3 regions of the Ruegeria sp. CJ6 genome follow, and region 3 is predicted to be linked to each of the others. Evidence: riboswitches for the same ligand, from Rfam matches in the RefSeq annotation. Region 3 holds a riboswitch; each other region holds the start of a gene.
What was found. A riboswitch is a leader RNA that binds a small molecule or an ion and turns the genes downstream of it on or off. The one in region 3 is predicted to bind cobalamin.

Region 1 (10,075 bases), on a different contig from region 3:
CTTCTCATATTGCTTACCGGATCGCGGTCTGGCCTTGGTTGCGGCGGCTCAGGCCGCTGCCCTACGCCCGCATTTGGTCGATACCGACTGGGCAGATTTGCCTATCATATCGTCAGCCGCCCCGGCAAAGTTCGGCGGGCGCGCAGGAAGCAAGTACTACACGGATATCCCCTCAGGCGAGATTTCAGTTCGACATATCGCCGATCTCAGTGTCTTTCCTAATGAATTGCGCGCGGTGCTGGCCTCAGGTTCTCAGATTCGGGACTGGCTTGAGATGTCAGCCGGGCTGTTCCATCAACTTGGATCAGACGCCCCGATCGATCTTGCCGATCCTCAGCGCACAGGCTTCAACTTCGATGTCCTGCATGGCGTCACCTACCAGATCGATCTTTCGCAACCGGCACGGTTCGATACGCTCGGTCGAGTGATTGATCCGGCATTTTCCCGCATACGCAACCTGGAATTCGATGGGCAGCCGATTGCGCCTGACCAGAGTTTCCTTGTCGCCACCAATAACTACCGCGCCAATGGCGGTGGTCATTTTCCAATTGCGCGACAAGCCCGTATGATTGACCTGCCTCAGATCAGCATACAGGATATTCTATGCAAATACGTCGCTGGCACACTGCCCGCCGACCCACTTGCGCATGCAACGCGCCCCTTTTCTTTTGTACCAAACCAAAGGCAGGGCGCGATCCTGACAACGGGGCCGCGCGCGCTACACCATGTTGCAGAGCTTGCTGAGTATCATCCACGCATTCTGCCCGACGATGCGGATGGTTTCATGCGTATTCATCTGACCTTCTGACGGGTTGCCATTTTTAGGGGATGCACCTATATCGGCTCTGAGAGGTTGGCGCGGGCGAGCGCCTCGCCAACCTGGTCAGGTCCGGAAGGAAGCAGCCACAACGAGCCCCGCTTGGGTCGATGTCCAACCTCTCACTTAGAACCTATCAGCCGCAGGAGGGCGTTTATGATTGTAGCAAAAACCCTTCGGGCAGACCGGTTCTGATCCTTTCCGATCAACTGATTGCCTGAACACGTCGCCGGCGGATGCGCGATTGCCATTCGACGGGATTGCTGTTTCTGATCACAGGCAGACCAATGTTACTTTCCTTATCGGACCTCGGATGGTCCTCTCATTTCGCGGCTCAGCATACGGCTGATCCGTCACTTCTTCCGTATCGCATCTCGGCAGTACACCGGGATCGACTGATCGGGCTGAGCCCTGAAGGTGAATCGCCTTTGTTATCTCCGGATCAATCAACCGGTGCATATGCCGTCGGAGATTGGGTTCTGGTGGATGAAAACAAACGAATACGCCGTATGCTTGACCGGCGAAGCCAGCTTCAACGACGAGCGGCAGGTACCGGAGCTGCAGCGCAGTTGATCGCTGCAAATGTAGACGTGCTGTTCATCGTCAGTTCCTGCAACGCCGATTTCAATCTGCCACGATTGGAGCGGTATCTTGCGCTGGCGCATCAGGCAGGCTGCTATCCGGTGGTCGTTCTGACCAAGTCGGACATGTGCGATGATCCGAGCCTTTATGTAGATCAGGCCCAATCGCTCGCCCCGTTTCTGACGATACTTGCGGTCAACGCGCTGGATCACGGCGATCTCGAACAAGTTCTGTCGTGGTGTCCGAAAGGACAAACCAGCGCCTTGCTTGGATCATCCGGCGTTGGGAAAACGACGCTCGCCAACGGGATGACGGGGCAGGATCAGGCCACCGCAGGTATCCGTGAAGATGATGCGCGCGGCAGGCACACAACAACTGCACGCGCCTTGCATCGCATGCGCAATGGCGGCTGGCTGATCGATACGCCCGGCATGCGCGCGTTGCGTCTGCTGGATGCGCAGGAGGGGTTGGATGAGGTATTTTCGGACATCTCAGACCTCAGCCTGGATTGCCGCTTCTCGGATTGTCAGCACGAGACCGAGCCCGAATGTGCGGTGCAGGCGGCAATCGACGCTGGTACGCTTGATCCCGCGCGGCTGGACCGCTGGCGCAAGCTGCGGCGCGAAGACCAACACAATTCCGCTTCGGTGGCGCAGGCCCGCGCCCGCGACAAGGCGTTCGGCAAGATGGTGCGCAGCGTGATGCACGAGAAAAAATCCCGTAAAGGGCTATAACGAAGCTGGGCACCGACCTACCGGTGCCCAGCGCTATCAGGCGATCAGTCTAGGCCAGACTGCCGCATTCCGTCTTGCGAATGCACCGATATGGCCGATCTTGGACACTCCGAATTCGCTTGGTGCAAGCAGATGGCGCCCGGCTTTGGGTCCATAGAGATCGGCAAGACGCCAGACAGCATCCGGCGGCACCATTTCATCATCTGCGAAGGTAAACAGATCGACACGTTTGCCCAAGTCTTTCCAGCGGGCGGCGGGCAGTGTCGTGCCGATCTCTGGCACATAGCTTTTGGGGGCGGTGCACCATTTGCGCCATTGCCAATAGACTTGGGCAGGCAGGTCCGATCCAAACCCGACCAACCGCCCGGGCAGGTAGCCAAGCGCCTTGACCACCAGCGGCGCGTGACCATACCAGAACAACGCCGCCAAAGCGCGATAAGGCCAAGGGTGATCCGCCAGCGTTACCAGACCCGAACAGACACAGATCATCCTGTCGATCTGATCGATATCGGGTTGGATCGGGCCAAACATTCCGCCCAAGGAATGACCGATGCTCCATAGCTTGGCCTGCGGAAACCGTCGGCGCATCTCGGCCCGGGCGGATGGAATGTCGATCAACGCCCAATCGGCCATGGTGACATTTGACCGCTTTTGCGAACCCACCAAAGAGTGACCAAAATCCCGGTAATCGTAAGTCAGGCAGGCCATGCCCTGTTCTTCGGCGAGCCATCGGGCGAAGTACTGATAGTAATCCCTCGGCACCCCAGTCGCACCGTTTATGACGACCACCTTTTCGGGGTCGGCAACCGGACGGTAAAGCCGCGCCGACAACATTGCCGGGCCGGACGGGATTTGAAAATCCTCGGTCACAACCGCCTGCTGCGTGTCCAACATGGTGCCCTCCAATACCGACTGAACTGATCAGTTCACCCGAAGCGCCTCAAGTCAAGGTTGACGTGGCTGGACCGTACGTCACTTGCCTGACGCAATCTTCTTGACTCGGGCACGGCGCAGCCGATAGCCATGTCGCGATGGTTCTCGCGCCCAATCGGGCCGGGATGAAAAGGGAACACGGTGCGGTTCTGCACGGAGAAAACCGGAAAGAACCTAGTCCGAGACTGCCCCCGCAACTGTAAGCGGAGAGCAATGCCGAGATACCACTGGCCTTGAAGGCTGGGAAGGTCGGCAAAGCGATGACCCGCAAGTCAGGAGACCTGCCATCAGATGTAGAACCGAAACTCGGGCGGGGTGTCCGGGACGGGTTTGATCGTGCTCTGCACCGACCAACCTGTGCCACGCCCTCGCCCTGCGCGCGGAGGGCGCATTGATGATCTGGAAGACTAAAACGCACGAATTCGCGGCGACCGTGTGCCAACGTACTGGGGCAACCTGCCCCGCACTGGCGCAAATGGCGCGGGCTCTGACGCAGGCCATGTCCGCCACAAAACCGGTCACGAAATCTGAGTTTGAGATTGAAGGCACCATAGATCTGTCGCACTGCCCGGAAGGATGCTCCGCCCGCTTTCGCGCCCAATGCGACCAGATACGTGTATTCTGCGGAACCGATCCTGAAATCGATACCGGCCGGCTGGATGACTACGCAGACATGATGTTCGGAACCGAGTACCGCAGCCTACCCGCAGACCTGCTAAGGAATCCTCCTTGCGCCATGCTTGAGGCTTCGCTTCTGGTGCAGCACAACGGTGGCGAAATCTCGCCACATGTTGGTGTCTAAGCCGTCAAACGGCTTGAACACGGGCCGGTTCAACGGCCCAAAGCATCTGGGCATTTGTCTCGACTGCGCAAGGACGCACCGTACGCAATCGCTTCAATGCCGCCTCAGGCCGTTCACCGCATTCAACCATCAGACGCAGAACCACCATCCCGGATCGGCCACAGCCACCACGGCAATGCACTAGCACACGGCCACCACCTGACAACGCCTGACGTGCGGTCGCGCCAACGCGGGGCCAGCGGTCCAAAATCTCTTTGGGTGGCGTGCCAAAATCTTCGATCGGCAAATGCACCCATCTGCTGGCACGCCCCTGAATATCAGCGCCAAAATTCCGCGCACCATCCTGAATCATCTCGACCTCAGTGGTCATCGAGATCACAAGTCCCGGCTTCCAGTCTGCGATAAGATCAAGGTCTTCTGTATACGTTCCTCCACGCCCAGGCATCGAGGACAAGGCCAAGGTGCCTCCGCCAACCTGCAACGCATAAACCACCAGTTGCGACATAATCTCCCCCCAAACAAACTTCACCCAACAACATACTGGTCCAGTAATTAGAATAGAGTGGATTTTAGCCGCATACCCACGCATTCCAAAATGAAAATCGTCCCGGCTGGCTGTGGACGCGGGCGGCGGGGGCCTCTACGCTGCGGCGTAACGCGAATCCGACAGAGCAGACATGACCGAGACGCCCAACCCCGCCTACCAGGTTCTTGCCCGCAAATACCGCCCCGAAACCTTTGCCGATCTAGTCGGTCAGGACGCCATGGTGCGTACCCTGAAAAACGCATTCGAAGCGGATCGGATCGCGCAGGCCTTTATCATGACCGGCATCCGCGGCACCGGTAAGACGACGACCGCCCGGATCATCGCCAAGGGTATGAACTGCATCGGTCCCGATGGCAGCGGCGGCCCTACCACCGAACCCTGCGGTCAATGTGAACACTGCGTAGCCATCATGGAGGGCCGCCATGTCGATGTGATGGAGATGGACGCCGCCAGCCGCACCGGTGTCAATGACATCCGCGAGATCATCGACAGCGTCCGCTATCGCGCTGCGTCCGCGCGCTACAAGATCTATATCATCGACGAGGTTCACATGCTGTCGACCAGCGCTTTCAACGCGCTGCTCAAGACGCTGGAAGAACCCCCCGAACACGTGAAGTTCATCTTTGCCACCACCGAGATTCGCAAGGTCCCGGTGACCGTCTTGTCCCGTTGCCAGCGCTTTGATCTGCGCCGGATCGAGCCGGAGGATATGATCGGACTGCTTCGCAAAATTGCAGGTGCCGAGGGGGCACAGATTGCCGAGGATGCGTTGTCGTTGATCACCCGGGCTGCCGAAGGATCAGCGCGGGATGCGACCTCACTGCTGGATCAGGCGATCTCGCACGGGGCCGGTGAAACCAGCGCGGATCAGGTGCGCGCGATGCTGGGGCTGGCCGATCGGGGCCGGGTGCTGGATCTGATGGATATGATCCTGCGCGGCGATGCTGCAGGCGCGTTGACCGAGCTGAGCGGGCAATATGCCGAAGGGGCTGATCCACTCGCCGTCTTACGCGATCTGGCTGAAATCACGCATTGGGTTTCGGTGGTCAAGATCACCCCGGATGCCGCCGAAGATCCCACCGTTTCCCCCGACGAACGCGCCCGAGGTCAACAAATGGCCGAGGCTCTGCCCATGCGAGTCCTTACACGCATGTGGCAAATGCTGCTGAAAGCGCTCGAGGAAGTTTCCGCCGCACCCAACGCAATGATGGCTGCGGAAATGGCCGTGATCCGCCTGACCCATGTGGCCGACTTGCCTAGCCCGGAGGAGCTGATCAAGCGTCTGCAAGATACGCCTCCGCCGCCCAATGGTGGCCCCGGCAAGGGAATCGGTGCGCCGGGACATGCTCCTTCCGCGCCACAGGCTGTGGCCCGACCGGCCTATGCCGCATCGGGGATTGGCGGCAGCGCGGGCGGGCCAACGGCCGCGCTGGCCCAGGATGTGCAGGCAGCGCTGGCACGCTATCCAACATTTGAACATGTGGTCGAACTGATCCGAGCCAACCGGGATGTGAAGTTGTTGGTCGAGGTCGAAAACGGCGTGCGTCTGGTATCCTACCAACCGGGCAGGATCGAGTTCGCCCCAACCGACAACGCCCCGACCGACCTGTCACAACGATTGGGCGCGTCGCTGCAGCGTTGGACAGGCAACCGGTGGGCCGTTTCTATTGTCGCTGAGGGCAACGCACCGACCATTGCCGAGGTACGGGACGCTGCAGACTTGGCCCTGAAAGCCGAGGCTGAACAGCATCCTCTGGTGCAAGCAGTGCTGACTCATTTCCCGAAAGCGCGGATCAAGAGCATCGAAACCGCAGAACAACGCGCCGCTCAAGTCGAAACCGAAGCCCTGCCCGAGGTCGAAGACGAATGGGACCCGTTTGAAGAGGACTGACTTTCGAGCATAAGCGCACCTCAACCAAATGCTCCCGCACCCGCCACGGGCCATCGGCTGGCGCCGATACCCCTGAGCGGCTTTGGGCCCGGCAGCGCGCCTTGCGCGCTGCCGGGCCCAACGGGAGGAAAGGTCTTGCCAAAGACCTTGACGACGGGCGGGAGTATCCTGACCTCTTGTGCCGCACGGTTACGCTTCGTATCTAGGCCACAAATCGAGTGACAGGAGATTACCGATGCTAAAAGGTTTAGGCGGCCTGGGTGACATGGCCAAGATGATGAAATCCGCGCAGGATCTGCAGACCAAGATGACTGACATGCAGGAAGAGCTGAACACCATCATGGTTGTCGGCGAATCCGGTGCCGGGCTGGTCAAGGCCACCGCGACCGCCAAGGGCGAGTTGAAAGGTCTGGATATCGACCCGTCGATCTTTAACGGTGACGATAAGGAAGTGGTCGAAGACCTCATCCTCGCCGCGATCAAGGACGCCCAAACCAAGGCGCAGGAACGTTCACAGGCAGAAATGGCCAAGCTGACCGAAAGCATGGGCCTGCCCGCAGACATCAAGCTGCCGTTCTGATACACCCTCCTGACGGATCTATGGCCGGGGCGTGTTTCTCTGGCCCAATTGCGAGGGTCTCACGGTGAGTTCGAACAGTGACATCGACAATCTGATCGACCTGATGGCCAAGCTGCCCGGTCTCGGCCCCCGCTCGGCCCGCCGCGCAGTCCTGCACCTGATCCGTAAACGCGCCCTGCTGCTAACGCCGCTTTCTGACGCCATGCAGCAGGTAGCCGTAACTGCCCGTGAATGCCTGAACTGCGGCAATGTGGGCACCACTGATATCTGCGACATCTGTAACAACGAGGCTCGCGCAACCGGAGAGCTGTGCGTGGTCGAGGACGTCGCCGACCTTTGGGCGATGGAGCGTGCCGGGGTCTTCAAGGGTCGCTATCACGTTCTGGGCGGCACTTTGTCGGCTTTGGACGGGGTCGGCCCGGATGAATTGCGTATCCCCCGGTTGAAGGACCGGGTTGTGGCCGAGAGTATCACCGAGATCATCCTCGCCCTGAACGCCACCGTCGATGGCCAGACCACTGCCCACTACATCGCTGATCAGTTGGAGGGGCAGGTTCGTCTGACATCCCTGGCGCAAGGTGTACCGATTGGGGGAGAGTTGGACTATCTAGACGACGGGACGATTACTGCGGCGTTGCGGGCGCGGAAGGAGATCTAGATTTGTAGTCGCCTGCTCCTTGCGTGCCTTGTAGAAACCAAGCACTTTCTTAGGATTTCTTGGAGGTTAAGCATTTGATGCGAAAGTTTATTATAGTTTTTTGTGCATCTGCGCTGATTGTCGTGATTGGTATTCACTTGTTGCTGTCCCCGCCGTTTCCGCTACCTCCAAAAATCGGGCGAAATCTGCCCGACAGTTTTGCCGAAGCTGACAAAGAGTTTGCTCGAAGGATAATCGCTGAATACCCATTGCCGCTGAAAGAGCAAGAGCTGGTCCGATTTCTAGAGCAAGATGGATTTTCTATTTCAAAAGGAAAAAGCTATGCGTATTTTGAAAAACAGTCTTTTCCCTGCATGCTTCGTTGGCTCGTTTTTTGGGAAGCCCAGAATGACACCATAGTCGAGTTGAAGCCTAATTTCGACGGGTCCTGCCTATAAGTTTCTTAGTAGCTTTATTACTTCACGACGAACGCTCCACAAGCTAGGTGATCTTAGAATTCAGATTGGCTGAATACGACCTAGTATCTGGGGCGCAATAAAAGAATGCTCTTGGCTGGGCTGTCGAAACTTGTAACTTGGGCACAGTTTCACAACGTAACTCTGTGGATTTCAAATATGCCCCGCCTTCTCGCCCTCACCCTAGCCGCCTTCACCGCCACTGCTGCCTTGTCGCAGGCACTCATCGACAAAGGCTTCGTCGAAGGCTGGAACATCATGATGGACCCCAACCTCGGCAATGGGTGCCTGATCCAGACGGTGTATCAGGATCTTTCGGTGGTGCGGCTAGGCTATGACGCACTGGACGATCGCGGATACTTCACTGTCTACAACAAGGCTTGGGGCGACATTAAACCGGGGGAACAATATCCGATCCGGTTTGATCTGGACGGCAAGAGCTTTGATGCCACCGCCATCGGGTTCAAGCAGGATCGCGTGCCCGGCGCGACGGTGTTCTTTACGGACCGGAGTTTCGTCACCTCGATTGCGCAGAACAAGACCATGACCGTCTACAATCCAGAAGGTCAGACCGTCATGGCGATTGATCTGAAAGGCACCGCCAAAGCGCTGGATTATGCGCGCGACTGCCAGAACAAAAAGCTCTAACGAATCGGATCAAACACCGCGTCTTTAGCGGTGCAATCACGGATCACGTCGCGGCCACAGGGCACCGGGTCAAGATTGCGGGACAGGCATAGGCGGACTTCTTCGATATAGCCTTGCTTACAGGTGATGGTGATCATGTCAGGCTCAAGCGTGGGATTGGCCTTGAGAAAGGCCTCTTCCACCACCGAAGCGGGCAGTTTGACCGTAGCGTCCAGCTTGCGGAACACTTCGGGGCGCGCAACTCCTGCATAAGCCTGCCGCGACAGGGCGAAATAGTCGGGTGCACTGAGGCCCGAACAGGTGCCGTGCTTTTTCCATTGATGCCAGGCCAACCCGGATGAGCCCTGAATATCCTCCATTTCCCGCGTCATGCGGCGTGTGGGTGGCGCTTCGGACGTGCGACAATACGAAGGCCAGCCCTGATGGAATTGCGGCCAGAGCCCATGCAATATCCACCCATGATCGTGTCGCGTGTCGCACTGATCCGAGCCGCGCGCATCGCCTTCGCGGGCGCACCAATTGGGCGACCAGCTGAGCGACAGGACGTAGTAGTCAAAATCGCCCGCCTTTTCGCCCTCGGCCATCGCAGCCATGGCACTCAGCACCCACAAAATCGCCCAGCGCATTCGCCTCTTCCCTTCTTTAGCTGTCGCGACTATATAGGCCCCAAGTTCCCCGACAACGGAAACCTGCCCCATAGCTTCGGGGCCGCCGAATTCCGGCGACGGGACAGATGTATTTATAGGAGACGGGCTGATGGCAAAACCGCTTATGGCCAAGGCAACCGCCGTATGGCTGGTGGACAACACCACGATCAGCTTCAAGCAGATCGCGGATTTCGTAGGCATGCACGAGCTGGAAGTGCAGGGTATTGCGGATGGTGATGTGGCTGCAGGTGTCAAAGGGTTTGACCCGATTGCCAACAACCAGCTGACTCAGGAAGAAATTGACACCGCGCAAAACAACCCGCTGCACAAGCTGAAGCTGAAATTCAATCCGGCGGCATCAGGCGAAGAGAAACGCCGTGGTCCGCGCTACACCCCGCTGTCCAAGCGTCAGGACCGTCCGAACTCGATCCTGTGGCTGGTCAAGTTCCACCCGGAACTCAGCGACGGCCAGATTGCCAAGCTGGTCGGCACCACTAAGCCGACCATCCAGTCGATCCGCGAGCGGACGCACTGGAACATCTCGAACATGCAGCCGATCGATCCGGTTGCCCTGGGACTGTGCAAACAATCCGAACTGGATGCCATCGTGCAAAAGGCCGCGGCCAAGAAAGCAGCCGAAGGTGGCGTGATGAGCGATGATGAGCGTCGCAAACTGGTCTCGACCGAACAGTCGCTCGAGATGGATTCAGCGCCCAAGATCCCGACCGCGATCGAAGGTCTCGAGACATTCTCGTTGTCCGAGGACACCAACGAGAAGGAA
Region 2 (10,075 bases), on a different contig from region 3:
TACCGAGTCCAACGCTGCCTGTTCGGATAGAACTGAACCCTTGATAGGTTTGTCGGTCAGCGTCAGTGCGGCATGAACCAGCTCCAGGTGGCGTTGCGGGACGGGTACGTCCTGCGGCTCGACCGGCAAAATACCCGGCACCATCATCGACTGACTCATCTGACTGAGTTTGAAGAAGTTATGCGCATCCTCCAGCATCGAAGGGCGGCGCACACCATCCAGACCATAGACAAATGGCGCGCCATACGCATTGGCAAAGACCGAATGCCGATTGCCCACCCGCAGCGAGCGTTCCGGGTTGCGCGCGGCATAGCCCCATTCCGAGGGAACGGCCGAGATCAGGTCCATCAGCATCTCGCGTCCGATGCGCACCCGCTCACCCTGCACATCCGCACCGTACTTCTTCCAATCCGCTAATGCCACCGGATCGCGGAACTCAATCCCTGTGGTTTCAAGTATAGTCATGGCCGCATTGTGGATTTTCTCAACGCCTTCGGGACCAAGCAGATCAATCGGGCCAACTTTGCGGTTCAGCGTCGACAAGTAGACAGGGGGCGGGTTGGTACGAGCCTTGACCCGCGCGGCACGTCCACCGCCACGGCCCGAGCGTGCTTTGACTTCTGCCATCTCAAATCCTCCGGATCAGGCGCGCGCGCGGGCGCTGGTGGGATCAACGGCGCAGGTATCGATCACTTCGGCCTCGCGCATTTCATTGTGGATGAGCACCTGCATTTTGGTGCCGGGTGCCGTCATCTCGTGTGGAACCAGCGCCATCGCAATGTCGTGGTTGCAGTAATACGAGAATCCGCCCGAAGTGACGCGTCCGATCAGCTTGCCATCGGCATAGACGCCTTCGTCAAACATCACCGAGGTGTCGCAGAACGGCAGCTTCAGTGTGACCAGTGTGTTGTATCCACCCTGCTCCTGCTGCTGTTGCAACGCGGCTTTGCCGATGAAATCACGTTCGGCCACCTGCCCGCCGATCTTCTCGGTCATTGCAACGAAACGGCCCAAATCGGCCTCATATGGGGTCAGGTCCTTGCAGATTTCGCGGTTGATCGCGCGATAGGATTTCTCAAGCCGCATCGACTCCAACGCTTCAAGCCCGAAGGGTTTCACACCCGATTTCAGCAGCAGATCAACGAGGTGGCGATTGTACCCGACCGGGTGGTGCAGTTCCCATCCCAACTCACCGGTGTAGGAGACGCGCAACAAGTGCACACCTTTGGCATAGCCCACCTCGCCCATCTGTGCTGACAGCCATGGGAATGCTTCGTTCGACAAATCATTATCGGTCAATGGTTGCAGGATGTCCCGTGCCTTGGGCCCGGCCAGTGCGATCACGCCCAGCTGTTCTGAGATATCCTCGATCACCACCGAGCCATCACCTGGCAGCACGCGCTGTAACTGATCCCAATTGTAGGCTCGCCAGTTCGGCGTCGATATCAGGTAGAAATCGTCGTCGGCATAGCGCACGATTGTGTACTCCGCATCCATGCCGCCCTTGTCGTTCAACATCAGCGACAAGGTCATGCGGCCCACCTTGGGCAGCTTGTTGGCCATCAGGCTATCCAGCCATTTGGCGGCACCCGGCCCGCGCACTGTGAACTTGGTCATCGGCGACATTTCGATGAAGCCAGCCTCTTCACGGGTGGTGCGCACCTCTTCCTGAACACGCTCCATATGGTTGGTGCGGCGGAAACTGTGTTCGGGGATCGCCTCTTCGGGCGATTTGGCAAACCAGCGAGGAAATTCGTAGCCGTTAAAGCTGGTCCAAACCGCGCCCTGAGCAGTCAAAAGATCATATGACCCCATGGTCTTCATCGGGCGCGCATCCGGGAAGTCCTCACCCGGAACATGCGCATCCATATGGGTGCCCCATGTCTCGCGCACCTTATCCATGGTCCAACGTTTTGAGGCGTAGTCCGAGAATCGACGCGGGTCGAGCTCCGACATATCCATGCCCGGATCGCCATCGACGATCCATTTGGCCAAACGGTTACCAACGGTGCCGCCCCAGAGGATGCCACCAGGCATGCCTTCGGCCAGCCAAAGGTTCTCATGCCCCGGTGCGGGTCCGGCCAGAGGCAGCTCGTCCGGGGTCATCTGGAACGGGCCACGGGTGTTGGCCTTGATCCCAACTTCACCCAAGGTCGGCACACGTTCGATGGCGCGTTCCCATTGGGTTTCCACGGCATCAAAATCCTCGGGCAACAGATCGGCCCCGAACTCGGGCGGGACACGATCCTCGGCAAACAGTTTGAGGTCTTTGGTGAATTCATACGGCCCGAACTGGATCCCGCCCACATCTTCGCGCAGATAAGCGCCGTAGTCCTCATCCCGCAGGATTGGGAATTCGGGCAAGCCTTGCGCCCGGCGCTCTTTCAACAGCGGCACCGTCTCGGTCGTCCAATACTGGTGAACGATCGGGATACATGGCAGGTCCAGCCCCACGCGGCGCGCGTTTTCGCGGGCGTAGTTGCCGGTGGCAAAGATCAGATGCTCGCAGGTGATCTCACCCTGATTGGTGGTCACTTTCCAGTGGCCATTGTCCAGCTTCTCATAAGCCTGCGCTTCGGTGTTCTGGTATACCTTGGCGCCGGCATCCCGCGCGAGCTTGGCCAATGCCATAGTAATGTCGGCGGGATTCACATAGCCGTCTTCCGTGTGCAGAATACCACCCCGAATATCTGGACTTTGGTTCAGCAAGGGATGAATCTCGGCAATCTCCTCCGGCGTCAGCAGTTGGCAGGGCACGCCCGCAGCTTCGGCAATCGAGATATAGGACTGGAACTCATCCCAGCGCTTTTCGGTATTGGCGACCCGCAGCTGTCCTACCTTACGCAGTCCGACCGAACTGCCCATCTTCTCTTCCACCTCGGTGTAGATGCGGATGGTTTCCATCGTCATCTTCGACACGTTGTGCGACCGCACAAAGGTTACTAGCAAACCAGCCGCATGCCAGGTGGAACCCGAGGTCAGTGTGGTGCGTTCCAGCATAACGGCATCAGAGCATCCATGTTCGGTCAGCCCATATAGAATTGACGCCCCGACGCATCCGCCACCGACAACCACGACTTTTGCATGTGACTGCATACTGCAACTCCTTCAAATTGTGCACGACCAACCGGGGATCGAATTGCATGAGGAAAGATCGATATGATGTCCAAGGGGCTTGAGGACCCTTGGCACATCCCTTGATCATGTCTCAAACGGTTGTGGCGAATTTTCACATTGAACTGCTGGCGGGCAATTGCAAAAAGATTCACTCTGCATAAGATGAACTAAGCCAAATCGCTGCTGATTGCGTTCTTATTATCGGGTTTTCAACTTGTCACAGGTCAAAACATCTTGCCCAACCGCCCATATGATCTTCCGCCCCTAAGCTCTCTGATCAGCTTTGAAACCGCAGCGCGGCATGTGAGTTTCAAAACTGCTGCTGAAGAGCTGAATGTTACGCCCGCAGCGATCAGCCATCAGGTCAAAGCGCTTGAGAACGAGCTGCAATGCGCGCTGTTTCTGCGCCATCATCGCGGCGTCGAACTTACCGAAAGCGGAGCCTATTTGCTGGTCGCCCTTCAACGTGGCCTTGAAGGGATCAGCGAGGCCCTTGGGCAGTTGCGCCGACAGTATGACCACAAAGGCGTGACGATCCGTTCCTCTACGGCGGTCAGCTCGCTTTGGCTTACACCACGGCTTGCCCAGTTTTGGAAAACGCATGGCCATGTTTCTGTGACACAAGTTGTGACCGATCTCGGGGTCGATACCTCAAAATGTGATCTAAGCATTCACTACGGTGATACACGCCGCGATTCAGGGATTATCAAGACCTTGTTTCACGACAACATCATGGCCTTATGCAGCCCTCGGTTTGCGAAACAGAACCCAATCGAGCATGTCGGCGAGATCGCCAAAGTGCCGCTCATCCATCTTGATGCACCAGATACCGGTTGGACCGATTGGCGGGCCTGGACCCGTAAACTGGGCTATGAAGGCCCGCTGAATTCCGCGCATCGGGTCAACAATTACACGATCGCGCTTCAGGCCGCTCAGGACGATATGGGCGCAGTGCTGGGATGGGAGGGACTGACCTCGGAGCTGACCGCATCCGGAAAACTGGTCAGACTGTTGCCGCAAACCATCTCATCGCAACTGGATTTCTACGTGAAACTACACAACACCTCATCCGACCGCGCCAAGCTTGTGTTCAAATGGCTCGGCCAAGCGGCTGACGGAAAGGTTTAAACTCGGCTCAGACCTGATCAGGACGAAATATCTTGGGAGCGAAGATCGAGGGCCTTACCGTTGATTTCTCGCTGTCCTGAATAAAAGCAAGAACACAAACACCGATCCGATTGAAGTTGTGACGATCCCCACCGGCAATTCCTGCGGAGCCAGCAGAAGCCTGCTGAGAATGTCAGAGCCGGTCAACAAGGCAGCACCAACCATAGCGGCGGTAGGTAGAAGGTTTTTGTGCAGGGGACCTGCGATCCCGCGCGCAATATGCGGCACCATCAGACCGACAAAACCAATCACTCCGGCTACGGAAACAAACACGGCCGTTGCCAAGGCTGCGGTGAAAAACATGCTGAACCGCAGACCCCGAACCGGCACACCCAGAGTAGCGGCAGTCAAATCCCCGGTCAGCAGCGCATCCAACCAGCGGCTGCGATAAAGCGAATAGCTCAGGATCAGCAGCAGACCGATGCACACCAGCGGGAACGTCTCCCAACGGGCCAGGCCCAGCCCCCCCAGCATCCAGAAGATGACAGAATGGGCGGCGCGGCTATCACCGGCGAAGATCAGATAGTTGGTGATGGCCGAAAACAAAAACGACACAGCCAGACCCGCAAGGATCAGCTTCTCCGGTGCGCTGGTGCGAAGCCCATGAACCAGCGCCAGCACGATGCCCGACGCCACAAGACCGCCGCAAAAGGCAGCCAGAGGCAGAGTCCAGAAACCCAGAATATCTCCGGTCACGGTAATTACAAACACCGCCCCCGCTGCCGCGCCCGAGGACAGGCCGAACAGAAATGGATCGGCAAGGTCATTACGTGTGGTCGTTTGCAGCACCACGCCAACGATGCCCAGCCCGGCACCGATCACGGCTGCAAACAACGCGCGGGGCAATCGCAGGTCGAATACGATCCTATGCAGCGGCGACATCTCTCCGTCCTGCAACCCGGTACCTCGCAATATCGCGGTGAAGGTGTCGGACAAAGGAATCGAGGTTGTGCCGTAGATCGTGGAAATCAGCAAAAGGGCGGTCAGAACGACCGCCCCCAGCAACAACGTCAGGCCCAGTCGGCCCATATTAGCTCTGACCCGGATGCATCGCGCGCGCCATCTTCGAGATCGCTTCGATATTTGCCGGTCCGGGCGTCAGCTCTTCGTAGCGCAATCCGATCCAGCGTTCGTTCTTGACGGCATCAGTCTGCGACATGACGGGATGTTCCTGCAGGAACTTGAAGGTGTCCTCGGCGCCATTGCCGGTCTGATAATCCAACAAAACCAGGAATTCCGGGTTCGATGCGGCAACGGCCTCCCACGAAGTGCGGCCCCAGCTCGTGTCCATGTCATGAGTGACGTTTTCACCACCAGCGGCTGTGATCATCGCATCGGGAATCGCGAATTTACCGGCGGTAAACGGAGCATCTGCAGGACCATCCAGAAGAAAGACGCGGGGCTTGGGCAGTTCAGCAGTCTTGGCTTCGATCGCTGCCAGCTGCTCTTTCCAGCCCGAGACCAGAACCTCGGCCTTGTCTTCGACTTGCATCACCTTGCCCAAGCGCAACACATCGCCAAACAGAAGATCCATGCTGGCTTCGGGGCGATCCTTGTCCAGATGGACACAGCTTTCCGTTAGAACCAAGGTCTTGATTCCGAACGGTTCCAATGTATCTGGGGTCACATCACCACCCGGCTTCATGCCATAGTACCAACCTGCAAAGAACAGGTCGGGTTCAACCGCCACCAGGTTTTCGACGGTCGGATATTTCGGCGCAAGCTCGGGGATGTCGCCGCGCAGGGCATCAAAATCAGGGCTGGTCTTGTACCAGCCGGTGATGCCGGTCAGGCCGACGATCTTGTCCTGCAGACCCAACGCAAAGGCCATATCGGTCATGTTCATGTCATGCACAACCAGGCGCTCGGGCGCGGTATCAAAAACCAGCGGTTCGCCGCAGTTGTCTACGGTGACTTCTTGCGCAGCAGCACCGCTTGCCATGGCGGTGGCCAACGCCACGGGCCAGATGTATTTCATCTCAGTGTGTTCCTTCGACTAAGTTGAGACTGTGGTTCTTCGAATATCAAGCGCCGGGATCACGCGGCCTTCGTGGAGAAAGCAGAGGAAATCAACGCCAAAAGTTTCGCGGACTCTTTCGGGTGTCAGCACCTTGTCCACCGACCCAAACTCGATCATGCGGGTCGATTTCATCAGCGCCACGTGTGTGGCGAATTCGGGGATCATGACCAGATCGTGTACGATCATGACCACGGTGATCCCAAGCTCGGCGACCAAAGACAGCATCCGCCCTTTTGCATCAGGATCCAGATGGTTGGTCGGTTCGTCCAGAAACAGCAACGAAGGGTTTTGCGCCAAAGCGCGCGCGATATGGGCACGCTGACGTTCGCCTCCGGACAGTTGGGCCATGCGCTTGTCCGCGAGATTGGCGAGACCGGTCAGGTCTAAAATCCGGTCCAGCTCTTGCGCGTGGCCTTCGGCAGAGCGGTCCGCACGGATGGGTATTTGCCCCAGCGCAACATAATCGCGTAACGCCAAGCGTCCATCGGGCAGTTCCTGCTGACCTACCACTGCAATCATGCGCGCACGCTCTTTGGCAGAGAGCTGTTTCAGACTGCGTCCTTTGATCCGAACATCGCCAAGTGCCAGCGGCTCAGCGCCGCACAACAGATTGAGAAGCGTCGTTTTCCCCGCCCCGTTCGGGCCGGCGATGGCTAGAATGGAACCCTCGTCCAACTCGAACGAGACGCCCTGCAACAGGACATCTCCGTTAAGGGCATAATACTCAAGGTTTTCGGCAATCAGAAAGGGTGGCAACGTCATTGCGATGCCCCCTGTTCGATCCGCGGCATGCGCGAGAGGGTTTTATTGGACAACGCCTGCGGGCGATCAGTGGCATTTGTCCAGCCATCCGGGCTTTCACGATACTGCGCTGCAAACTCAGCCAGCGACTGCACCTCATCCGCGGTCTGAATGCCACCAAAAAGGTATTGCGCCTTTCCTACGGCCTGGAACCCAACCGTTCTGGGACTATCGCAGCCTGCCATGCAAGACGACGCGCGGATCGCAAAACTGCGAGGTAATTTCCCAGTCAACGCATCGCAAATTTCATCAAGGGGCAGCCCTTCAGCGCAGCTTTCGCAGACTAGAATGAAATGATCAGGCGTATCTGGCATGGTCCACTCCACTTGTTTCCAAGCGCATGCGGAAGCTGCCGACAATGTAAACACGCGATTGACGCGCCATCAAAGCCTCCTTCCAGGACGCCCCGCCCCGGGTTGGTTAAACATCTGATGGCAGGTCTCCTGACTTGCGGGTCCGCGCTCGGCCAACCTTCCCGATCCTGTGGACCAGTGGCTGTTTGGCCTTGCTCACCGCTTACAGTTGCGGGGGCAGTTACGGAATTGGCACCTTTTGGCAAGCCTCACCGTATTCCCTTTTCATCCCGCGGCAACGCCACCGGGAACCATCAATCGATTGAGTGCCCGAGAACACCGGACACGTCAATGATAAAGTCGAAGGCACCCAACTCTGGTCGAGGATCGAGCGCCGCCAACCACGTGTCCGAAGCACCAACCGAATAGCTTGGGCTGCGCGCCGAATTTGTCTGGCCACGGTTGTCCATAGTTGGTGTGTTTGGAAATTAGACAATCTGAGGTAAGCTGAACAAATTTAGAGGTTTAGCTTTGTCAGCACCTTACCCCTGTTTGATCATTGCCTGGGTTTATCCAAGGAGACGGTTCTTTGACACATGTTTCGCAAAACGCATTGCCGCCGGATATTGTTGATGATGTCATTGACCACAATCTCGAGGCCGTAGCACGGTGGAAAGGCCATCGCTTAAGGGCTCAGCATGGGCGCAGTCACGGGTGTGTAGCTGCAATATTCACCGTCAGAAACGATCTACCAGAACAGTTCCGTCACGGCCTGTTTGAACAGCCCGCAGCCTATTCAGCCGCACTTCGCTTTTCCAACGGCGCGCATCTGGATGACCGGAAATCGGATGCCCACGGGATGGCGATCAAGCTTTTTGATGTGCCTGGCCCCAAGCTGATCGACGCCGAAGCACTTGCGCATCTGGGGACCACACAACTTAGCGACGAGTTCGATTTTGTATTGGTCGATCAGGATGTGTTTCCCAGCTACGTCCCCGATGAATATGAGCGATTGGGCAGGCTTGTCGCCACATTACAAGCGGTCCAGCACGCGATCAAAGGGCGACGAAAATGGAGTCTTAGGTTGATCACCAAAGGGCTGCGCGCAGGATTTCGCGCCTTCCTCACTCGTGAAGGCAAGCGTCAGTTTCGCGTCGCGAGTGATTTTGCCTCGAACTATATGCACTCGCCTTTTGAGGTCCATTTCTGGTCGACAACACCGTATCGGCTGGGCCCCGATCTAACGGTCAGATACTTGGCCCGCAGCGCGAAACCAAAAATTCCGGCACATCCGGTAGACGACCCAGATGGGATCGGGCAATGTTTGCGGCAAAACGTGGCCGATGGAGATAATCACTTCGAGCTGTGTGTGATTGAGCCCCCGCGCCCGGCCGACGAATTCGATGTGCTCGACAATCGCATCCGGTGGGCATGCGATCCGCAACCAGATGCACCTCTTGATCCGTACCATCATACCGTCACGCCCGTGGCGGATATCACGATTCCCAAAGGTGCAGAATTTGATCCGCAGAATGGCGACGCGATGAGCTTCTCGCCCTGGCGTGTCACGGCAGATCACGAACCTTTAGGACCGATTAATGCGATCCGGCTCAGAACCTATCTGAGCCTGGCCCGCGCCCGGTTCCCGAACCGATGACCAAACGGAGATGTATTGATGCTGGACGTTGATGATCTGATCAAACTCGGATTCAAGATCTCCCCACCCGTTACGAGTTATTTGGCCGCGATCAGGCTTGCAAACGCCGCGAAGATCCACCGACCGCGGCCCTATACAATGGGCGCAGACTACACGACATGGCCCGGCGTGTTTTCCCATCGCTGGATCGGTCGGCATACGACGCCAGAAGACCTCTCACCCGTCCTGCCGTCGGAAAGCGAAGTTGCTGATCTCTTTCGCCGACGGACACAAATGGATGGCAACCCGCTTACCTTGATGTGCCCGCAAGGATCGACACTTTTGTTTATCTCAGCCGCACAATGGTTTACCGACAGTTTCCTTCGCACCTTTGGGGCGAAAGGACCGGTTGATCAGACGGATTCGAACCACGAGGTCGATCTGTGCCAAATCTACGGGCTGAACGATTTTCAGACCGACATGCTGCGCGAACGCGATCCCGATACCACTGAACTAACCCACCGGCTGGCCTTTCGTCTGGATACACAGGGCGAGATGTGGGCTCCGAAGCTGTTTCAAAAAAACCAATCCGGTGGTGTTAAGCTTGCGCCCCCCTTTGATGGCAGTCTTGCCACTGGCGAGAATTGCGGAAAGCCCCTGCACGATCCATGCAAGTTGTGGAATGCGGTGAAACGGGCACATCCGGGTCTCAGCGATCACGCGATTGACCAGCTACTGCTCGATTTTCATGCAACCGGGCTCGATAATGGCAATGGTACCATAGGCTATATCACGATCAATACACTGATGTTGCGCGCCCATAACACCTTTGCCGATCTGTTGTGGCGCGAAAAGCGCGGCATATCAGGCTGGGACAAAGAGCGTGTGTTCCAGACCACACGCTGCACCTTGATCGCATTGCTGATCAAGCTTGTGCTTGAGGACTACATCGCCCACATCGCCAATATGCCATTCAAACTGCCTGTTGGCGTCAATCGCTGGCAACCGTGGCATCATTCCAACCAGATCGCGATTGAGTTC
Region 3 (10,075 bases):
GCCCGCGCCTCGGAAACCTATTGGCGCTTGATGGAGGTTTTGGGCGGCCTGGATGTGCGGCTGTATTGTTGTTCGGGCGACATGATTAACGACCTGGCGGATGGTACAATCGCGGTGGCCTACAACGTGCTTGGCAGTTATGCGGCGGTACGAACAGAAGGAAAGGATGCCCTTCAGATCATTCTGCCTTCCGATTTTCAGACGACGATGATGCGAACCGCCATGGTAACTGGCAAAAGCCGCTTGCCGGAGGAAGCGGAAACCTTTGTCCGGCACCTGACCACGCTGAATCCGGAATCAATGGCAGCACTGCCACTTCTGGACACGCAGGACTCCACGACCGAAAGCGCAGCGATAGCGCTGGACCCTGCGTTGTTGACGTTCCTCGATACGCTGAAGCGCAGAAAGTTCCTGTCTGCCTGGGAAAGTGCCGCTATTCAAAGATGATCGGACTTAGACAACAACCCTATCCGTCATCGCTGAACTTGTTGCTTAACACTGTTGACGCTGGAAGACACTAGCCAGCCTGGGTTACGTCGCACGAATCTATAGTCAGAAAAATGATCTCGGCTCAAAGTTTCTCGACGGCCACCTGCGCCCCCATGATGGCCTTGAGCCGCAGCCCCGCAGAATTTGCCCCGAGGAATTCGTGGAACGCACGCATCACGTCATCTTTCCACCAACCGCGCCTGTGATAATCGTCAAGCATGATTACGCCGCCTTCGATCATCTTGGGCAGCAAAGCATCCAGATCCGTTTTTACGCCCTCGTAGGAATGGTCGCCGTCCAAATAGGCAAACCCGATGCTTTGATCTTCAAACAGACTCAGCGCTGGTCGCGAATAGTCGCGAATGATCGAAATTTGCCCCTTGGCAATCTCGGTGCTGTATTTGCCCGTCACTGCCTCGTAAATTCGATCCATATCCTTTTGCGTGCGCGCTCCGGCGAGCGAAGCACCGCCATCCGGGTCTTGCTGTACTTGCCAGGGATCGATGAGGCACAGTTTCGAGGGCTGCAGCTCTTCCAGCAGAATCCGCGAAAACTCGCCCTTCCAAACGCCAATTTCAACGCTCAGCCGTCCATGCGGCATGGTCTTGAGCATTTCGCGCCGCAGGGAATCCTTCCGCTCGCGCTGCTCAGCTTGCTTCTTGCGGCGATCCTCAGCAGATACAGCTTCACCCATAGACGTCTTCTCCGGTAGAGGAATTTTGCAACGCTTCAACCAGATCAACCCAGTCCGGTCTGGCTCTCAATTCTTCGGCTTTCGACCTGTGCCACTCACATGCTTGGTGATGGAGGTCTGCCAATTGCGGATCTGCCATCATCTCAGATTTGATGTCGTGCATAGCCGGCATGTGTTCCAGAATTGAGCGATCCTCAACATCATTGTGGTTCATCATGAGCCAGTATTTGAGCCCTTGATCCTGCCCCACATGATTGGTGCGCCCACGGTCGCGCTTGACCAAAAAGCTATCAGTGCTGCGCACAGCATAATGATGAATGCGCGCGAATTCATGGCTGAAACCACGCCATGCTTTCCATTTCACTTGGTCTGCTGGGTACAGGTTCCCGCCCGAATCCCGCCACAACACGCCTTCGTATGGCGCGTCAGGGTTCGGTGCATCTTCTGGATTGATCCTGGGACGATGGGCGCGAAAACGGCTGAATTTTCCGTTGTTGCGGAACAGCGTTTTGAACCCTTTGGTCCGATGATGCGGATAGCCGTCTTCGGTGGCGGCCAGAAAGAAAGTCTCAGGTACAGGTCGATCAACGAAATCGTTCTGACCCGCATTTCCGAACATGCGCCAGCAGATCGAGATCGCGTCCGCCACGCCGCTGGCCTCAACGAGGCTTCTTATATCACTATTGGGCAAACGGATATTGATATACTCGTCCACATCCAAACTGAGAATCCAATCCGATGACAGATAGCTTGGGTGATTCCGCGCAAGCGAAAATGCACGAACCTGCGGCGCGGCGCGCGGACCCAGTCTGTTTCGCTCGTGGTGAGCCCAGCCAAGCACTTGCAGCCGTTCGCCCATGGCATCAGTACCATCAGCGCAATCATTGGTATAAATCAGAATGTCATCAAAACCGATTGCGTGGTTGTAGGCCACCCAATCGATCATGAAAGGCCCTTCGTTTTTCATCGTTGTTACGATGAGAAAGGTCTCATTCGTCATAAGTTGTTCTCTTGCCTGTGCCGGTGTCGGACTCCTGTTGATCTGTTTAGAATAGCCCCAGAATTTTGTCCAACCAGGTCGCCAGACAGCCGCAACGCTTGCCGATTATTTGATCTACCGATTCTGCGGGATCACCTCATAACCCGGTTCTTCTGGCTCGTCGTCCAGCATCTCGGTTGGGAACCCTGGCGCCTGGATCTCCAGTCCGGTCGCGTCCTCTAGCCGCCTGATGATGTTCGGGGACAGTTCACGCTCACCATATCGCGCGATGCCATCTTCGAAAATCTTAATCATCAATGGGTTTATCTCCAGAGGAACTCCGGCACGGTCGGCGACCTCCTGAAACAGACCGATATCTTTTTTCACCAGGTCCATGGTGAAGGAAATATCGCGCGAGCCGTTCAGGATGACCTGACTTTCGGTCTCGTGCACGAAGGATGTGCCTGACGATATCTTGATCGCCTCATAGGTGGTTCCAAGGTCCATACCGGCGGCCTTGGCTGTCACCAATGCCTCGGCGCAGGTGATCAGGTTGGCGGTAGCCAGATAATTGGTCAACACCTTCAGAACAGAGGCCGAGCCCAGATCGCCCGTGTGCAAAATGCGACGCCCCATGGTGGTCAGGAATGGCAGGATACGTTCAAAAGTCTCACGATCACAGCCTGCGAAGATCGAGATATTACCCGTCGCTGCCCGGTGACATCCGCCGGAAACCGGGCAATCCACTGCAGCCCCGCCTCGTTCGATGACCATTGCGCCAAGGCGTTTGACTTCGGCTTCATCGGTGGTCGACATTTCCATCCAGATTTTGCCAGGGCCGACCTCTGGCAACATTTCCTGCATCACCGCATCCGAGGCCGCAGGAGAAGGCAAACAGGTTATAACAGCATCGCAATTGCGCATCAGTTGCGCCGGGCTTTTGGCGGCTTTGGCACCCTTGGCGACGAATTCGGTCACCAGATCCGGGTTCAGGTCATGAACCGTCAGATCGATACCGTTTCGTAGCAGCGATCCAGATAGCTTGCCCCCTACATTCCCCAGCCCGATAAACCCTACTTTCATGCGCGGTATCCTCCTGTTCGCATCTTGCTGCCATGCCAGCACGTCGTTGCAGAAGTATCATGCCGCCCAGCGACCCCGACAGGTCGCTTTTTATCCGCTTTTTCACGGATCGGCGCGACTCGCTTGACAAGCAACCCTGCCCTGCCGCATGTCCCTTTCGTTGGTGTCTGCGAGAGCAGATGAAAAGGGAATGCGTCAGCGGTTTTTGCCGTCAAACGCAGCCGCCCCCGCGACCGTGACCGGAGAGGGTGCCCAAAGCCACTGGCAGTATGGCCGGGAAGGCGGGACATCCGACAGAGGCCTCCTCTGACATCCGCAAGCCGGGAGACCTGCCAACGCCCGAAGATGAAACCGGACGGGGTGTTCCGGTGTGGGGCTGTGATCGGCCCGCATGAAACCCCGTCCCCCACGAAGAGGATTTGGGGGGATGAGAGACATGACCGAGACCGCACCGGTCGAACTGCTGGTTTGCACTACCTGCCGTCGCGGGCTGCCTGTCGAGGATGACGCCCAGCGCCCCGGCACGTTGCTGCACAAGGCGCTTGAACAGGCGGGCCTGCCCGAAGGCATTACCTTGAAAGCTGTGGAATGCCTGTCGAATTGCGATGAAGGCTGCTCGATCGTGCTACGCGGAGGACCGGATCGCTGGACTTTCGTGTATGAGCATCTGAACGAGATCGACCATGTTGAAACCATCGTCGAAGGCGCAGCCAAATACCTCGCCACCGAGGACGGTTTGGTCAAATGGCGCGAACGTCCCGAACATTTCCGCAAAAACTGTGCGGCCCGCATTCCCCCGATTGGAGCCCTGAAATGAGCAATCTCGAGAAACTCCCCGTCACTGTGATCACCGGCTTTTTGGGCTCGGGCAAAACCACTTTGGTGCGACACCTGATGCAGAACCCGCAGGGCAAGCGTCTGGCGGTGGTCGTCAACGAATTCGGCGATGTCGGCGTCGATGGCGATATCCTGAAGTCCTGCGCCATTCCTGATTGCCCGGCGGAAAACATCATGGAACTGGCCAATGGTTGCATCTGCTGCACCGTGGCCGATGATTTCATCCCGACCATTGAAGCCCTGATGGCACTAGAGCCGCGCCCCGATCACATCCTGATCGAAACCTCCGGTCTTGCCCTGCCAAAACCGCTGCTGAAGGCGTTCGACTGGCCCGATATCCGCTCGAAAATCACCGTCGATGGCGTGATTGCTCTGGCCGATGCCGAGGCCGTGGCCGCTGGTCGGTTCGCTCCGAATGTCGAGGCGGTGGATGCGCAACGCATGGCAGATGACTCGATTGATCATGAAACTCCCTTGTCCGAGGTGTTCGAGGATCAGATTTCCTGCGCCGACATCATTCTGCTGACCAAGCCCGATCTGGCTGGCCCGGAAGGCGTTGCGAAAGCGAAAGAGATCATCGCCGCCGAAGCGCCCCGCCCCATGCCCGTGGTCGAAGTGGCCGAGGGTGCCGTGGACGTCCGCGTCGTGCTGGGTCTAGAAGCCGCGGCCGAGGATGACATGGACGCGCGTCCCAGCCATCACGACGGCCATCACGATCACGAGCATGACGATTTCGAAAGCATCATCGTTGAACTGCCCGAGCAAACCGATCCGATTGATCTGGTCGCCAAGATTGAACGATTGGCCAACGAGTTGAATATCCTGCGCGTCAAAGGCTATGCCGCCGTTCAGGGCAAGCCCATGCGCCTACTGGTTCAGGCCGTCGGTGCGCGCGTGCGTCACCAATATGACCGCCTGTGGGAGCCCGGCGAAGACCGTCGCTCGCGCCTTGTGGTCATTGCCGAGCATGACGATATCAAAGAGGCCGAGATCCGCGATATCCTCGTGGGTGTAACCGAGGCTGCCGAGTAAGACTTATGCACGTCGTCTTCCGCGAAAGCCATGGGCTCGAAGAAACCGAGACCCCGACCGATCTGGGTCAGAGCCCGGCGGACCTGGTGGTGCTGTCCTTTTCCGACAGTGACCTTGGCGCTTTCGCGGCGGGATGGCATCGTGGAGGTGGGCCTGAAGGACGCATGCCAACGATGCGGCTGGCCAATCTGACGGCGCTGAAGCATCCCCTCTCAGTCGACACATATGTCGAGCAGACACTGGAGGGCGCAAAGGGCATCCTGATCCGTCTGATCGGTGGAGTGCCCTATTGGGCGTACGGCTTGCAGCAGGTTCTGGCGCTGGCGCAGGCCAAAGGGATTGCACTGGCCGTACTGCCCGCAGACGGTCGCGAGGATACGCGGCTGGATGATTACTCTACCCTGCCTGTCTCGACCCTGCGGCGGCTGGCGCATCTGTGCGACACCGGCGGTGAGGTCGCGGCGCAGGCCGCTCTGGCGCAGATGGCACTGGCTGCGGGGTTGTATGCAGGTCCGGTCATGGGCGCCAAGACCATCCCCGAATGCGGTGCCTGGTGCCCAGATCACGGCGTGATCCCTGCAGAAAACGCTCTGCCCGGTGATGCGAAACGTATCATCGTAACCTTCTATCGTGCTTATCTGACCTCGGCGGACACAGCCCCAATCGCAGCGCTGATCCGCAGCTTGCGCGCGCGAGGTTTTGAGGCCGTCGGCCTGTTTGCCCCGTCGCTCAAAGCACCAAATGCCGCCGATTGGCTGCGCGAGACTATTGTAGCGCTGAAGCCTTCGGCAATCGTCAACGCCACCTCATTCTCAGGCAAGGGCGCATCAGGCACCTCACCTCTCGATGTGGCAGAGGTGCCGGTCTTTCAGGTGGCGCTGGCCACCTCACGCCGCAAAGCGTGGGCCGAAGCGGAACGTGGCCTTTCACCAGCTGATCTTGCCATGCATGTGGTCCTTCCGGAAGTGGACGGGCGGATCAACGCGGGCATCGTATCCTTCAAAGAGCCGGGCAAACGCGACCCGCATCTCGAATATTCCCGTTTCGCTCATCGGGCTGAACCGGAACGGATCGAAGCCATCATCAACCGCATCTCCGGCTGGCTGAACCTTCACGACAAACCCAAAGCGGAGCAGGTTCCGGCGCTGGTGCTATCGACCTATCCCGGCAAAGACTGGCAGATGGCCCATGCGGTGGGTCTGGATGCGCTGGCCTCGGCCGAGGCAATGTTGCTCGATCTGCAAGGCGAAGGGTATGACACCGCACCTGCCGAGCCGATTGCTGAAACTCTTCTTGATGCCCGGATTTCATGGCCGCTAGAGGATTATCAGGCGGCGCTGGCGGCGCTGCCGGAAACACTCCGCGCCGATCTCAATAAGGTTTGGGGCACTCCCGAAGACGACCCTGCTTTCACAAACGGCGCGTTCCATTTCACGGCACTGCGTCGTGGAAAAGCGCTGATCGCGCTGCAGCCCGAGCGCGGTACACCCGAACTGCGCGATGACGACTATCACGATCTGTCGCGCACACCGCGCCACGCCTACGTCGCCTTTTACTTATGGCTGCGCAAAGGATTGGTCGCGGATACGCTGATCCATATCGGCGCGCATGGCACGCTGGAATGGTTGCCGGGAAAATCAGTCGCCTTGTGCAACGAGTGTTGGCCCGAGGCGTTAATCGGCGATTTGCCGGTGATCTATCCCTTCATAGTCAACGACCCCGGCGAGGCCGCGCAGGCCAAGCGTCGGATCGGGGCGGTTACGTTGGGCCATATCCCACCCCCGATGAAGGAAAGCGGCACACCGGATCGCATGGTACGGCTGGAATCGCTGTTGGACGAGTTCTCGAACGCGGACGGGCTAGACCCCAAACGCCGTGATCGCCTGCAGGAAGATATCCGGGACGAGGCGCAGGCCATCGGGCTAGAAAGCGATCTTGGCCTCGATCAGGCCACCTGTACCGCCGAGGCGATCACGCGCATTGACCGATTTGTCTGCGACATCAAGGAAAGCCAGTTCGGTGATGGGCTGCATATCTTTGGGCGCGTCCCCGATGAGACGGGCAATTTCGACGCTGCCCCCTCAGCCCAAGCTGAACGCTCTGCCCTGATTGACGCTTTAGCGGGCAAACGGATCGAGGCCGGGCCGTCCGGATCCCCCTATCGCGGGCGTACGGATGTTTTGCCGACCGGGCGGAATCTATATACGACCGACCCACGCTCGGTTCCCACGCGCGCGGCCTACACACAAGGCGTCAAGCTCGCCGAAGAGCTGGTTCGGCGGCATCTGCAGGAAGAAGGCGACTACCCCAAGGGCTTGATCGTCGATCTATGGGGTTCGGCCACTATGCGCACAGCGGGCGAGGAATTCGCCATGGCGCTGCATCTGCTGGGGGTGAAGCCGGTTTGGGATAAAGGGTCTGAGCGGGTCTCGGGCATCGAAGTGTTGCCGATCACCGATCTCAGCCGCCCGCGTCTGGACGTAACACTGCGCGTCTCTGGCCTGTTCCGGGACGTGTTCCCGACGCTTTCAGCGCTTTACGGTCAGGCTGTCCGCGCGTTGACCAAACGAGATGAAGCACCCGACTGGAATCCTTACGCCGGTCAGGAGCCTGCGGCGCGGGTCTATGGGCCAGCCCCCGGCAGCTATGGTCTGAACATGACTCATCTGTCCGAAACCTATACGGATGAGGCACGCGTGCAAGCGGGTGAGGCTTGGCTTGATGCCAGTTCCTTCGCTTTGGAAGGTGAACACATCGCGCAGGATAAGGACGGTATCTCGCAACGCGTCGCCAACGCCGACAGCTTTGTGCACCTACAGGACCTGACCGAGACGGACTTGCTGCTGGCCAATGATTATGCCACGCACGAGGCCGGATTTGCTGCCGCCAAGAAAATCACCGGCGGTACTGCGCAGCTTTATCATCTGGACAATACCAACCCGGACAACCCGCGCGCCCGCACCCTGCCCGAGGAAATCAGCCGCGTCGTTCATGCCCGCGCCGCCAACCCGGGCTGGATTGCCGGAATGCAGCGGCACGGGTTTCGGGGTGCCGCTGAAATCGCGGCGACGCTGGATCATATGGCATCTTTCGCGCATCTGTCCGGCACAGTCACACCGCATCTGTTCGATCTGTACCACGACGCCACGCTGGGCAATGAAGAGGTCGACGCCTTCCTGCAACAGGCAAACCCGCGAGCACATCAGGCCATGCAGGATCGGTTCCGTGCACTGCTGGAGGCAGGGCTATGGCATACCCGCCGGAACTCGATCCGCGCCGACCTGGAGGGGTTGGGATGAGTGCGCCCATCGTGCAAGGCTGGTGCCCCGGTGCCCATCGCCCGATGATGTCCGGTGATGGGCTGGTCGTGCGTGTGCGCCCTCGGCTGGCGCGCCTGGATGCGCAACAGGCGCTGGGACTGTGCGAATTGGCGGAACGGTTCGGCAATGGTACCATCGACCTCACCAACCGCGCCAATCTTCAGCTGCGTGGAGTGAAGGAAACCGACCACCAATCCCTGTTGGCAGCGCTTTCCGCGCTGAATCTGCTGGACGCCGAACCCGGAATCGAAATTCGCCGCAACATTCTGGTCTCACCGCTCTATGAAGCCGGTGATCTGACCACCCGGCTGACACAGGAATTGATCCAGCGTCTGGCCGAGCTCCCGGATTTACCTGCCAAGTTCGGCTTTGCCATCGACACAGGTCCCGAGCGTTTATTGGCCGATGACTCGGCGGATATCCGGCTTGAACTCGGTTCGGGCAGCCTGATCCTGCGCGCGGACGGGGCCGAAACCGGACGAGTGGTGTCGGAAGCTCAAGCCATCGACCAAGTGATCGCGTTGGCGAAGTGGTTTGCGCAAACCCACACAACCGAGACCCGCCGCATGGCGCGGACCGTTGCCACATATGGTTTGCCCAACGAGTGGCAAGGCAGCGCGCCCGGCCCCATTGGCGTGCCTCTTCAACCGGGAGCCTGCGCGCGGGGGACACTCTATGGCGCTGCCTTTGGGCAGCTACCGGCGCGGCAACTCCATTTGCTGATCGAAAACAGCAACGCCACTGCCCTGCGGGTCACACCATGGCGGCTGTTCCTGTTGGAAGGCGGGGCGGCGATACCCGCCCTTGACTTTGTCACAGATGGCACCGACCCGCTGAGAACAACCGACGCCTGCCCCGGCGCGCCATACTGCCCGCAGGCGCAGGTCGAAACCCGCGGTGTGGCGCGCGCCCTGGCCGCGCGCGTTGCAGGCAGCCTGCATGTATCGGGCTGCGCCAAGGGATGCGCCCGAATGGGTCCGGCCGATGTCACTTTGGTTGGCAATTCCGGACGATTTGACCTTGTCAAACAAGGCCGTGCGGGGGATGAGCCCTGCCAACGCGGCCTGACCGAAGAAACACTCATGACCATGGACTTCACCTGATGCCCTATGAATACGAAACCGACGGCGCGGCGATCTACAAGCAGAGCTTTGCCACCATCCGATTCGAGGCTGATCTGGCCCGGTTCGATGCCGATGAAGAACAGGTCGCCGTTCGGATGATCCACGCCGCAGGGATGGTCGGGCTGGAAGAGTTCGTCCATTTCTCGGACGGTTTTGTCTCGGCAGCGCGTTCCGCGCTGGAAAATGGCGCGCCGATCCTGTGTGATGCCCGCATGGTCAGCGAAGGCGTCACCCGCTTTCGCCTGCCCGCTGACAACGAAGTGATCTGCACCCTGCATGACGAGCGTGTTCGACCTCTGGCTGCCGAAATGAGCAACACGCGCTCTGCCGCCGCGCTAGAGCTGTGGCGTCCGCATCTGGAAGGAGCACTGGTCGCGATCGGTAACGCCCCTACCGCGCTTTTCCACCTTCTGAACATGTTGGAAGATCCCGACTGCCCACGCCCCGCTGCCATTATCGGCTGCCCGGTGGGCTTCGTCGGAGCGGTCGAGTCCAAGGATGCCTTGTGGGAAGCGCA

Region 1: it holds a riboswitch for cobalamin, as region 3 does, so the genes downstream of both, ACR0BT_RS09410 (hypothetical protein) here and ACR0BT_RS09790 (DUF1636 family protein) in region 3, are expected to answer to the same signal.
Region 2: it holds a riboswitch for cobalamin, as region 3 does, so the genes downstream of both, ACR0BT_RS08470 (DUF1636 family protein) here and ACR0BT_RS09790 (DUF1636 family protein) in region 3, are expected to answer to the same signal.

The regions. Positions count from the first base shown of each region.
Region 1 covers NZ_JBQFQB010000002.1:806,314-816,388, reverse strand. Annotated here, with positions in the region: gene ACR0BT_RS09430 (bifunctional 2',3'-cyclic-nucleotide 2'-phosphodiesterase/3'-nucleotidase) at 1-808, shown strand, start outside; RNA gene ffs (signal recognition particle sRNA small type) at 847-945, shown strand; gene rsgA (ribosome small subunit-dependent GTPase A) at 1,105-2,133, shown strand; gene ACR0BT_RS09415 (alpha/beta hydrolase family protein) at 2,170-3,027, opposite strand; cobalamin riboswitch at 3,150-3,369, shown strand; gene ACR0BT_RS09410 (hypothetical protein) at 3,461-3,868, shown strand; gene ACR0BT_RS09405 (phosphatase domain-containing protein) at 3,873-4,373, opposite strand; gene ACR0BT_RS09400 (DNA polymerase III subunit gamma/tau) at 4,546-6,306, shown strand; gene ACR0BT_RS09395 (YbaB/EbfC family nucleoid-associated protein) at 6,542-6,886, shown strand; gene recR (recombination mediator RecR) at 6,951-7,544, shown strand; gene ACR0BT_RS09385 (hypothetical protein) at 7,622-7,981, shown strand; gene ACR0BT_RS09380 (hypothetical protein) at 8,159-8,647, shown strand; gene ACR0BT_RS09375 (ribonuclease T2 family protein) at 8,644-9,273, opposite strand; gene ACR0BT_RS09370 (DUF1013 domain-containing protein) at 9,404-10,075, shown strand, end outside.
Region 2 covers NZ_JBQFQB010000002.1:618,767-628,841, forward strand. Annotated here, with positions in the region: gene ACR0BT_RS08440 (trimethylamine methyltransferase family protein) at 1-627, opposite strand, end outside; gene ACR0BT_RS08445 (GcvT family protein) at 643-3,096, opposite strand; gene ACR0BT_RS08450 (LysR substrate-binding domain-containing protein) at 3,352-4,245, shown strand; gene ACR0BT_RS08455 (iron ABC transporter permease) at 4,300-5,313, opposite strand; gene ACR0BT_RS08460 (ABC transporter substrate-binding protein) at 5,315-6,262, opposite strand; gene ACR0BT_RS08465 (ABC transporter ATP-binding protein) at 6,281-7,066, opposite strand; gene ACR0BT_RS08470 (DUF1636 family protein) at 7,063-7,419, opposite strand; cobalamin riboswitch at 7,522-7,729, opposite strand; gene ACR0BT_RS08475 (hypothetical protein) at 7,713-7,868, opposite strand; gene ACR0BT_RS08480 (catalase family protein) at 7,988-9,055, shown strand; gene ACR0BT_RS08485 (peroxidase family protein) at 9,074-10,075, shown strand, end outside.
Region 3 covers NZ_JBQFQB010000003.1:22,821-32,895, forward strand. Annotated here, with positions in the region: gene ACR0BT_RS09770 (ABC transporter substrate-binding protein) at 1-447, shown strand, start outside; gene ACR0BT_RS09775 (class I SAM-dependent methyltransferase) at 572-1,183, opposite strand; gene ACR0BT_RS09780 (glycosyltransferase family 2 protein) at 1,176-2,183, opposite strand; gene ACR0BT_RS09785 (NAD(P)-dependent oxidoreductase) at 2,298-3,284, opposite strand; cobalamin riboswitch at 3,390-3,596, shown strand; gene ACR0BT_RS09790 (DUF1636 family protein) at 3,682-4,062, shown strand; gene cobW (cobalamin biosynthesis protein CobW) at 4,059-5,114, shown strand; gene cobN (cobaltochelatase subunit CobN) at 5,120-8,413, shown strand; gene cobG (precorrin-3B synthase) at 8,410-9,537, shown strand; gene ACR0BT_RS09810 (precorrin-8X methylmutase) at 9,537-10,075, shown strand, end outside.